Regions from separate parts of the Neorhizobium petrolearium genome, predicted to be linked through region 1. Evidence: predicted binding sites of a transcription regulator. Region 1 holds the regulator's gene; the other holds the start of a gene.
The links. Region 1 encodes PhoB, which activates phosphate uptake and scavenging genes when phosphate is short. Its sites were predicted from a motif close to TGTCATNNANCTGTCAT; they were not measured.

Region 1 (3,744 bases):
GCTCATGGTCCCCGGTTCGCTTGCTGCCGCCATCTCGCTTGGCTGCGCGGCCGCATCGCCGAATGCGACGACGTTCGGTATTTCACTCGTCGCAATGGAGATCGCCTCCAGCTTCGTTCTCTACAGCACGGCATTTGCAGCGATCGTGCAGGTTGGAGGCAGCAAGCCACAGCGCAGCATAACCCATCTGACGCTGATCGCGGGATTCGCATCAACGCTCTTCTGGCCGCTCACGGCAACACTGCATGACTATCTCGGCTGGCGTGAGATCTACCTCGTCTTCGCGATCCTGAATATCGCCGTGTGCCTTCCGATCCATTGGTGGGTCGGGAGACTGCCCCGCGACGTGCCCGAACCACGGGCATCAGTAAATCAATCCGGAGCGATGGCCGTTCAGCCTGAAGCCGGCCCCGCGTTCAGTGGCGTCTTTATTCTGATGCTTGCGGGCTTTGCCCTGGAAGGATTCGTGCTGGCCTCCGTGCTGGTCCACATGGTTCCGCTGCTGACAGCACTTGGGCTTGGCACGGCAGGCCTCATGGTCTCCACCCTCTTCGGTCCCTCGCAGGTCGCCAGCCGCCTCCTGAACATGATCTTCGGAGGGCGCTTGTCACAGACGGTGCTCGCCGTGATCTCCGCGGGATTGCTCGCCGTCGCCCTTATCGTCCTGATGGCGACAAGTCCGTGGCTCCCCGGTCTCATCGCATTCGCGATCCTGTTCGGTCTGGGATCGGGGCTCGCAAGCATCGTCGGGGGAACGCTTCCACTGGAGCTTTTCGGAAGGCACGGTTATGGCGCACGGCTCGGCTGGGTGACCGCCGCACGCCAGTTTTCCTCAGCACTTGCCCCCTTTGCGTTCGCTGTCATGCTGGGAACTTGGGGGGTCGGCCAGGCAGTATCGATCAGCATTCTGGGAGGCGCGGCGGCCGTCGGCCTGTTCGGAGCGATCGCCTTCGCCCGCTACAGAGCAACAAGACCAGCAGCTGGACCTTTCGGTGGTTCGCAGGCCTGACAAGACACGACAAACAGGAGATGCAGGCCCCTCGGCGAAGCCCTAAAGAAAAGCAGCATAGGCCTTCCAACGATCGCGAGAAAATTCAGACGTCGCCGAGGGCGTAGCCCGCTCCGCGGACGGTCCGGATCACCTGGTCAGCCTTGCCCAGGCTGATGCCCTTCCGGAGGCGACCGATGTGCACGTCGACGGCGCGCTCGTCCACGGTTGCACCATCACCCCAGAGCGACCTTTTCAGCTCCGTCCGCGAATAGACCCGTCCCGGATACCGCATCAGGAACTCGAGAAGCCGGAACTCGGTGGGGCCGAGCCTGACTTCCTTCTTCTGCCTGTGGACCCTGTGTGCTTCGCGGTCGAGGGTCAGGTCTCCGACCCTGATCATATGGCTCAGAAGATTCGGATGCATGCGGCGAAGAAGGTTCTTCACCCTTATGGCAAGCTCGACGGAGGGGAATGGCTCTACGAGGCAGTCATCCGCGCCGGCAGCGAGACCCGTCAGCCTGTCGCTCTCGCTTTCCGCCGGAACAAGCAGGACCACGGGCACCCGCATCGTTGCTGGTTCGGTACGAAGTCTTCGGCAGATCTCGATGCCATTCAGCCCCGGAAGGGACGAACTCAGCACCAGTACATCGGGAAGGCTCGAAACCAACCGCTCCATCAGCTCGGAGCCCGCCGAAAGCAGCGTCACGTCGAAACCTTCATCGACAAGGGAGAACCGCAGCACTTCGCGCAGCGTTTCATCGCCATCGATCACCACGACAACTCGCGCTCCCATCGCGGTGCTCTCCCTAGTGTCCTTCCATCGAGTATCCGGCGCCGCGGACGGTGCGGATGACATCCTGCATGTTGGAGAAGTTGAGCGCCTTCCTGAGGCGTCCGACATGCACGTCGACGGTGCGCTCGTCCACATAGATGTCGTGGCCCCACACCCCGTCGAGAAGCTGCGAGCGCGAGAAGACCCGGCCGGGCGCGGCCATCAGGAATTCCAGAAGCCGGAACTCCGTCGGGCCGAGCCGCACTTCGCGGCTCTTGCGATGCACCCTGTGCGTCTCCCGGTCCAGCTCGATGTCGCCGCAGCGCAGGACGCTCGACAGCACTTCCGGACGCGCGCGCCGCAGCATCGCCTTCACTCGCGCCATCAGTTCCGGCGTCGAGAACGGCTTTACGACATAGTCATCGGCGCCGGTCGCAAGCCCGCGGACCCGTTCGCTCTCCTCGCCGCGCGCCGTCAGCATGATGATCGGCAGTCGCTCCGTCTCCGGCCGCATCCTCAGCCGCCGGCAGAGTTCGATGCCGGAAACACCGGGCAACATCCAGTCGAGGATCAGAAGATCCGGCGTGCGTTCCTGAAGCCTGATCTCGGCTTCATCCCCGCGCAGAATCGTCTCCACCTCATAACCTTCCGCTTCAAGGTTGTAGCGAAGAAGCACGCTCAGCGCCTCCTCATCCTCCACGACCGCGATCTTCGGCTGCATTCCGTCTTAGCTCCGTCACCATTCCATCGTCATTCGGCGCCATTATTCCGTGATCGCGCCGAGCGTGTTCGACGTATCGTCCTTCGGACGCTCGCCTTCCGGCTGGGCGCCGGTCGTCATGTAGTAGATCGTCTCGGCGATGTTGGTGGCGTGGTCGCCGATACGCTCGATGTTCTTGGCACAGAACAGAAGATGCGTGCAGGTGGTGATGTTGCGCGGATCTTCCATCATGTAGGTCAAAAGCTCGCGGAACAGGGACGTGTACATCGCGTCGATTTCCTCGTCGCGGATGCGGATCGCCTCCGCCTTCTCGGCCGAACGGCTAGAATAGACGTCCAGCACTTCCTTCAGCTGCGTCAGCGCCAGGTCCGACAGGTGCTCGATGCCGCGCGCGAGCTTGCGCGGCACACCGGTGCCCTGCACCGCGATCACCCGCTTGGCAGTGTTCTTGCCGAGGTCGCCGACCCGCTCCAGATCGGAGGCGATGCGCAGCGATCCGACGATGTCGCGCAGGTCGCCCGCAACCGGCTGGCGGCGGGCGATCGTCACGATCGCCTTGTCGCCGATATCGCGCTCGGCATGGTCGAGGATCACGTCGTCGGAGATCACCTTCTGGGCAAGGGCGGCATCGGAATTGACCAGTGCCCGCACTGCATCCGCGCACATCTGCTCCGCAAGCCCGCCCATCTCCGAAATCCGGCGGCTCAGATATTTCAGTTCGTCGTCATAGGCAGACAGGATATGTGTCGAAGACATGGTCTTATCCTCAGATTGTCAGAAAGGGCCCGCAACCGGCGATCAGCCGAAGCGGCCCATGATGTAGTCCTGCGTACGCTGGTCATCCGGATTGGTGAACATCTTGTCGGTATCGTTCTCCTCAACCAGGTTTCCGAGATGGAACATGGCAGTGCGTTGCGATACGCGGGCCGCCTGCTGCATCGAGTGCGTCACGATGACGATCGTGAAGTTTTCGCGCAGTTCGTGGATCAGCTCCTCGACCTTGGCGGTGGCGATCGGATCGAGCGCCGAACAGGGTTCGTCCATCAGGATCACTTCCGGGCTGACGGCAACGGCGCGCGCAATGCACAGGCGCTGCTGCTGACCGCCGGAAAGGCCCGTACCTGGGCTGTCGAGACGATCCTTCACCTCGCCCCACAGTCCTGCCTTCTGCAGGGCCGAAGACACGATATCGTCCAGCTCCGACTTCTTTCGCGCCAGACCATGAATGCGCGGGCCATAGGCGACGTTCTCGTAGATCGA
Region 2 (3,744 bases), 1.8 Mb from region 1:
TGGTACTCGTCTCGCATGATCTCGGCGTCATACGCACGATGGCAGACCGGGTTATGGTGATGCGCAGGGGCGAGGTGGTGGAGCAGGGGCTTGCGGACCAGATATTCCAGGACCCGCAGCATGAATACACCCAGCAGCTCGTGCATGCGAAACTCTGACGTGAAGAGGCGAACGTGAACATTCACACATCCGCGATGCCGTCACCTGCGCCGGTGCTGCGCGTCGAAGGCCTTTCGAAACAGTTCGAAATGCATCATCTGAAGCGCACCCTGTTTGCCTTCGAAAATATCGGCTTCGAGCTGAACGAGGGCGAGTTCATCCTGTTGAAGGGCGAAAACGGCGCGGGCAAATCCACCCTTCTGCGGACCCTCTACCGGTCTTACCTGCCGCGCGCGGGGCATGCCTATTACCACACGCGGGAAGGCGTCATCGACCTCGCGGCCGCCGCCGATGTCGACATCGCCCTGCTGCGCCGCCGGGAGATCGGTTTTGTCACGCAGTTCCTCAACGCACGTCCGCGCGTGGCCGCGGACGAGATCGTCGCCGAGCCCCTCAGGCTTGCCGGCACGCCGCGCGCCGAGGCCCTATCGGAAGCCCGCCGCTGGCTTGCCGCCTTCGGTGTCAAGCCGCAGCTCTGGCCAGCCTATCCCTCGACATTTTCGGGAGGCGAGCAGCAGAAGGTCAATCTCGCGCGGGCGCTCATCCTGCCGCAGCGCCTTCTGCTGCTCGACGAGCCGACGGCCTCGCTCGACCGCTCGGCGCGCCGGGCGCTGGTCGGGCGCTTGGCCGAGCTCAAGGCCTCCGGTGTTGCAATGATCGGGGTCTTCCATCATCCCGAAGACGTAGCCGGTCTGATCGACCGGGAAATTCAATTGGAAACAATCAGGATTGCAGATGAGGCAGAAGAGGATGTGGTTGAGTGATTTCGAGATCGTCCTGCGCGATCGGGTAATAGAACGCGGGGCCGTCAGGATCGAAGACGGGCTGATCGCCGAGATCCGCGACACGCCCGTACCGGATGCGGATATCAGCGGCGATGGCCGGCTCCTCCTGCCCGGCTTCGTCGACATGCATGGAGACATGATCGAGAAGGAAATCGAACCGCGCGCCAACGTGCGCATGCCGCTCGAACTCGGCATCTACGATCTCGACAAGAAACTCGCGGCCAACGGTGTCACCACCGCCTATGCGGCACTCGCCTTCACGCCGGCTACCTATGGCCATGTCCGCTCCGTCGAGCATACGACCGTGATGATCGAGACGTTGGGGAAAATGCGCGACGAACTCCTCGTCGACCATCGGGTCCATGCCCGTTTCGAGATCACTTTCCCATCCGCGGTGGAAGTCGCCGAAAAGCTGATGGCGGCCGGCGCGCTCGGCCTGATCTCGCTGATGGATCACACGCCGGGACAAGGCCAGTATCGCGATCTCGAAATCCACACCCGCAACATGGCGAAGGCGAGGAAGATCGACTACGCGGCCGCCGTCGAGATGGTGAAGGAACGAATGGCCCAGCGCGAGGCCCATGGCGATGCAACGCATGTCGTTACGGGACTGGCGGAGCTGGCCAGGGACAAGGGCGTCTCGATTGCCTCGCACGACGACGACACGCTCGAAAAAGTATCGCTGATGCACGGCCTCGGGGTGGCGATCAGCGAATTTCCGATCACGCTCGAAGTGGCCGCCGAAGCCCGTCGCCTCGGCCTTGCGACCGCCATGGGCGCACCAAACGCACTGCGCGGCCTTTCCTATTCCGGAAACCTCTCGGCGCGTGAAGCCTTTGCGGCCGGCGTGCTCGATATTCTCGCCAGCGATTATCACCCCTCCGCGATCCTGCCCGCCGTGCTGGCGCTTGCGGAGATCGGCAACGGCGGATTGCCGGCTGCCGCGGCGCTCGCCAGCGCGAATCCGGCGGCGGCCCTCGGACTGTCAGATCGCGGCCGTATCGAAGAAGGATTGCGCGCCGATCTCGTCATTGCGGAAAGAGGCAGAATGCCGAGGTTGCGGGCCACCATCCGAGCGGGGCAACAGGTCTGGTCGGACGGGGTCGTTGGCAATCGTCCCAAAGTGGCTGCGTGAAGAACACTGCAGGCCAGGTCCAAAGGCCCGGCCTGCACGACAGGTGGTCATTTATTCCAAAAAATAAAGCAATCATTTGAAAGTTTCGAACGTTTTTCAAATATTCTGAAATATTTTTTTGAAAATTCACGAAATATAATAATTCTGTCATGCACGACAACTATGAAATACTTCCAGTAGGCAGGCACTGCCATCCCTTCGATGGGAGACCAAAATCCATGTTGTTTTTTTGGATGGGATAGATGCTGGAACTATACTCTCTGAAGAAATCCTTTGGACAGGTGGATGCTGTCGATGATGTGACGGTGACCATCGATGCCGGCCAGATGGTCGGCATCATCGGAAGAAGCGGTGCGGGCAAATCGACACTGCTGCGGCTGGTCAACCGGCTGATCGAGCCTTCGAACGGAAAAATCCTTTTCAATGGGCGCGATATCACCAAACTGAAGGGGCGCGACCTGCGTTTGTGGCGTGCGTCCTGCGCCATGATCTTCCAGCAGTTCAATCTCGTGGAGAGGATGGATGTCCTCACCAATGTCCTGATCGGCCGCGTCGCGCATCAAGGTTTTCTGCCAACGATAACGCGGCACTTCAGCGAAGCGGAGAGGGCCATGGCCGTCCAGGCGCTCGATCGTCTCGGACTTTTGCCGCAGGCCCTGCAGAAGGCGGGGACGCTGTCCGGCGGGCAACAGCAACGGGTCGCCATCGCCAAAGCCCTGGTTCAACGTCCCGAAATCATGCTTGCCGACGAGCCGATTGCGTCGCTCGATCCGGCGAATGCGACCCGCGTCATGGAAGCCCTGCGGAAGATCAACCGGGAGGACGGGATCACGGTTCTTGTCAATCTCCACACGCTCGATACGGCGCGGGCCTATTGCGACAGGATCATCGCCATGCGCGCCGGCCGCATCGTCTTCGAAGGCCTGCCCAACGAGCTGACGCGCGATCGATTGAACTCGATCTATGGCGTCGGCGACGATGCAGACTTCGAAATCGATGAATCCGTGACATCAACAGCCATTGCTCCTCCCGCAGGCTCTCAAGCCAGGCAGACGACAATGGCGTGACGCCAAGCTCCGGCAACAGCGCCGGGTATAATCAATCCCTGGAGAAACATAATGAAGAACGTCCTCTTGACGATGGCCGTAACGGCCGCGCTTGCCCTTGCCGGCTCCGCCCATGCACAGGAATGGAAACAGACCTACAAGACGATCCGCTACGGCGTCCTCTCGGGCGAAAACGAGAAGGACCGCGTCGCCCGCTGGAAGGGCTTCGAAGCCTATCTCGAAAAACAGCTCGGCGTTGACGTCGAAATCTTCACCGCCGGCAATTATGACGGTGTGATCCAGGCACTGGCCGCCGACCAGATCGAATTCGCCTCGCTCGGCTCGTCGGCCTATGCCGCCGCCTATACCGAGACGAATGGCGGCGTCGAGCCGCTGCTCGCGGGCGTCGACAAGGATGGATCAAGCGGCTACTTTTCGGTCGTCACCGTCCGCTGCGATTCCGGTTACAAAAGCATCGACGACCTGAAGGGCAAGGTTCTGGCCTTTGCGGATCCGGATTCCACGTCCGGTTATGCGGTTCCCTATTTCAACCTGGTAAAGCAGGGCTACGATCCAAAGACCTTCTTTTCGGCCGTTCCCTTCTCCGGCTCGCATGAAA

Region 2: a site for PhoB is predicted at 2,214-2,230, ahead of phnC (phosphonate ABC transporter ATP-binding protein). Genes of this name have one in related genera too.

Annotation. Positions count from the first base shown of each region.
Region 1 is NZ_CP123000.1:1,364,178-1,367,921, reverse strand. Features, by position in the region: gene arsK (arsenite efflux MFS transporter ArsK) at 1-1,009, shown strand, start outside; gene QEO92_RS06960 (winged helix-turn-helix domain-containing protein) at 1,095-1,784, opposite strand; gene phoB (phosphate regulon transcriptional regulator PhoB) at 1,798-2,484, opposite strand; gene phoU (phosphate signaling complex protein PhoU) at 2,527-3,240, opposite strand; gene pstB (phosphate ABC transporter ATP-binding protein PstB) at 3,283-3,744, opposite strand, start outside.
Region 2 is NZ_CP123000.1:5,152,332-5,156,075, reverse strand. Features, by position in the region: gene QEO92_RS24830 (ATP-binding cassette domain-containing protein) at 1-158, shown strand, start outside; gene QEO92_RS24825 (phosphonate C-P lyase system protein PhnL) at 174-923, shown strand; gene QEO92_RS24820 (alpha-D-ribose 1-methylphosphonate 5-triphosphate diphosphatase) at 910-2,079, shown strand; gene phnC (phosphonate ABC transporter ATP-binding protein) at 2,322-3,146, shown strand; gene phnD (phosphonate ABC transporter substrate-binding protein) at 3,198-3,744, shown strand, end outside.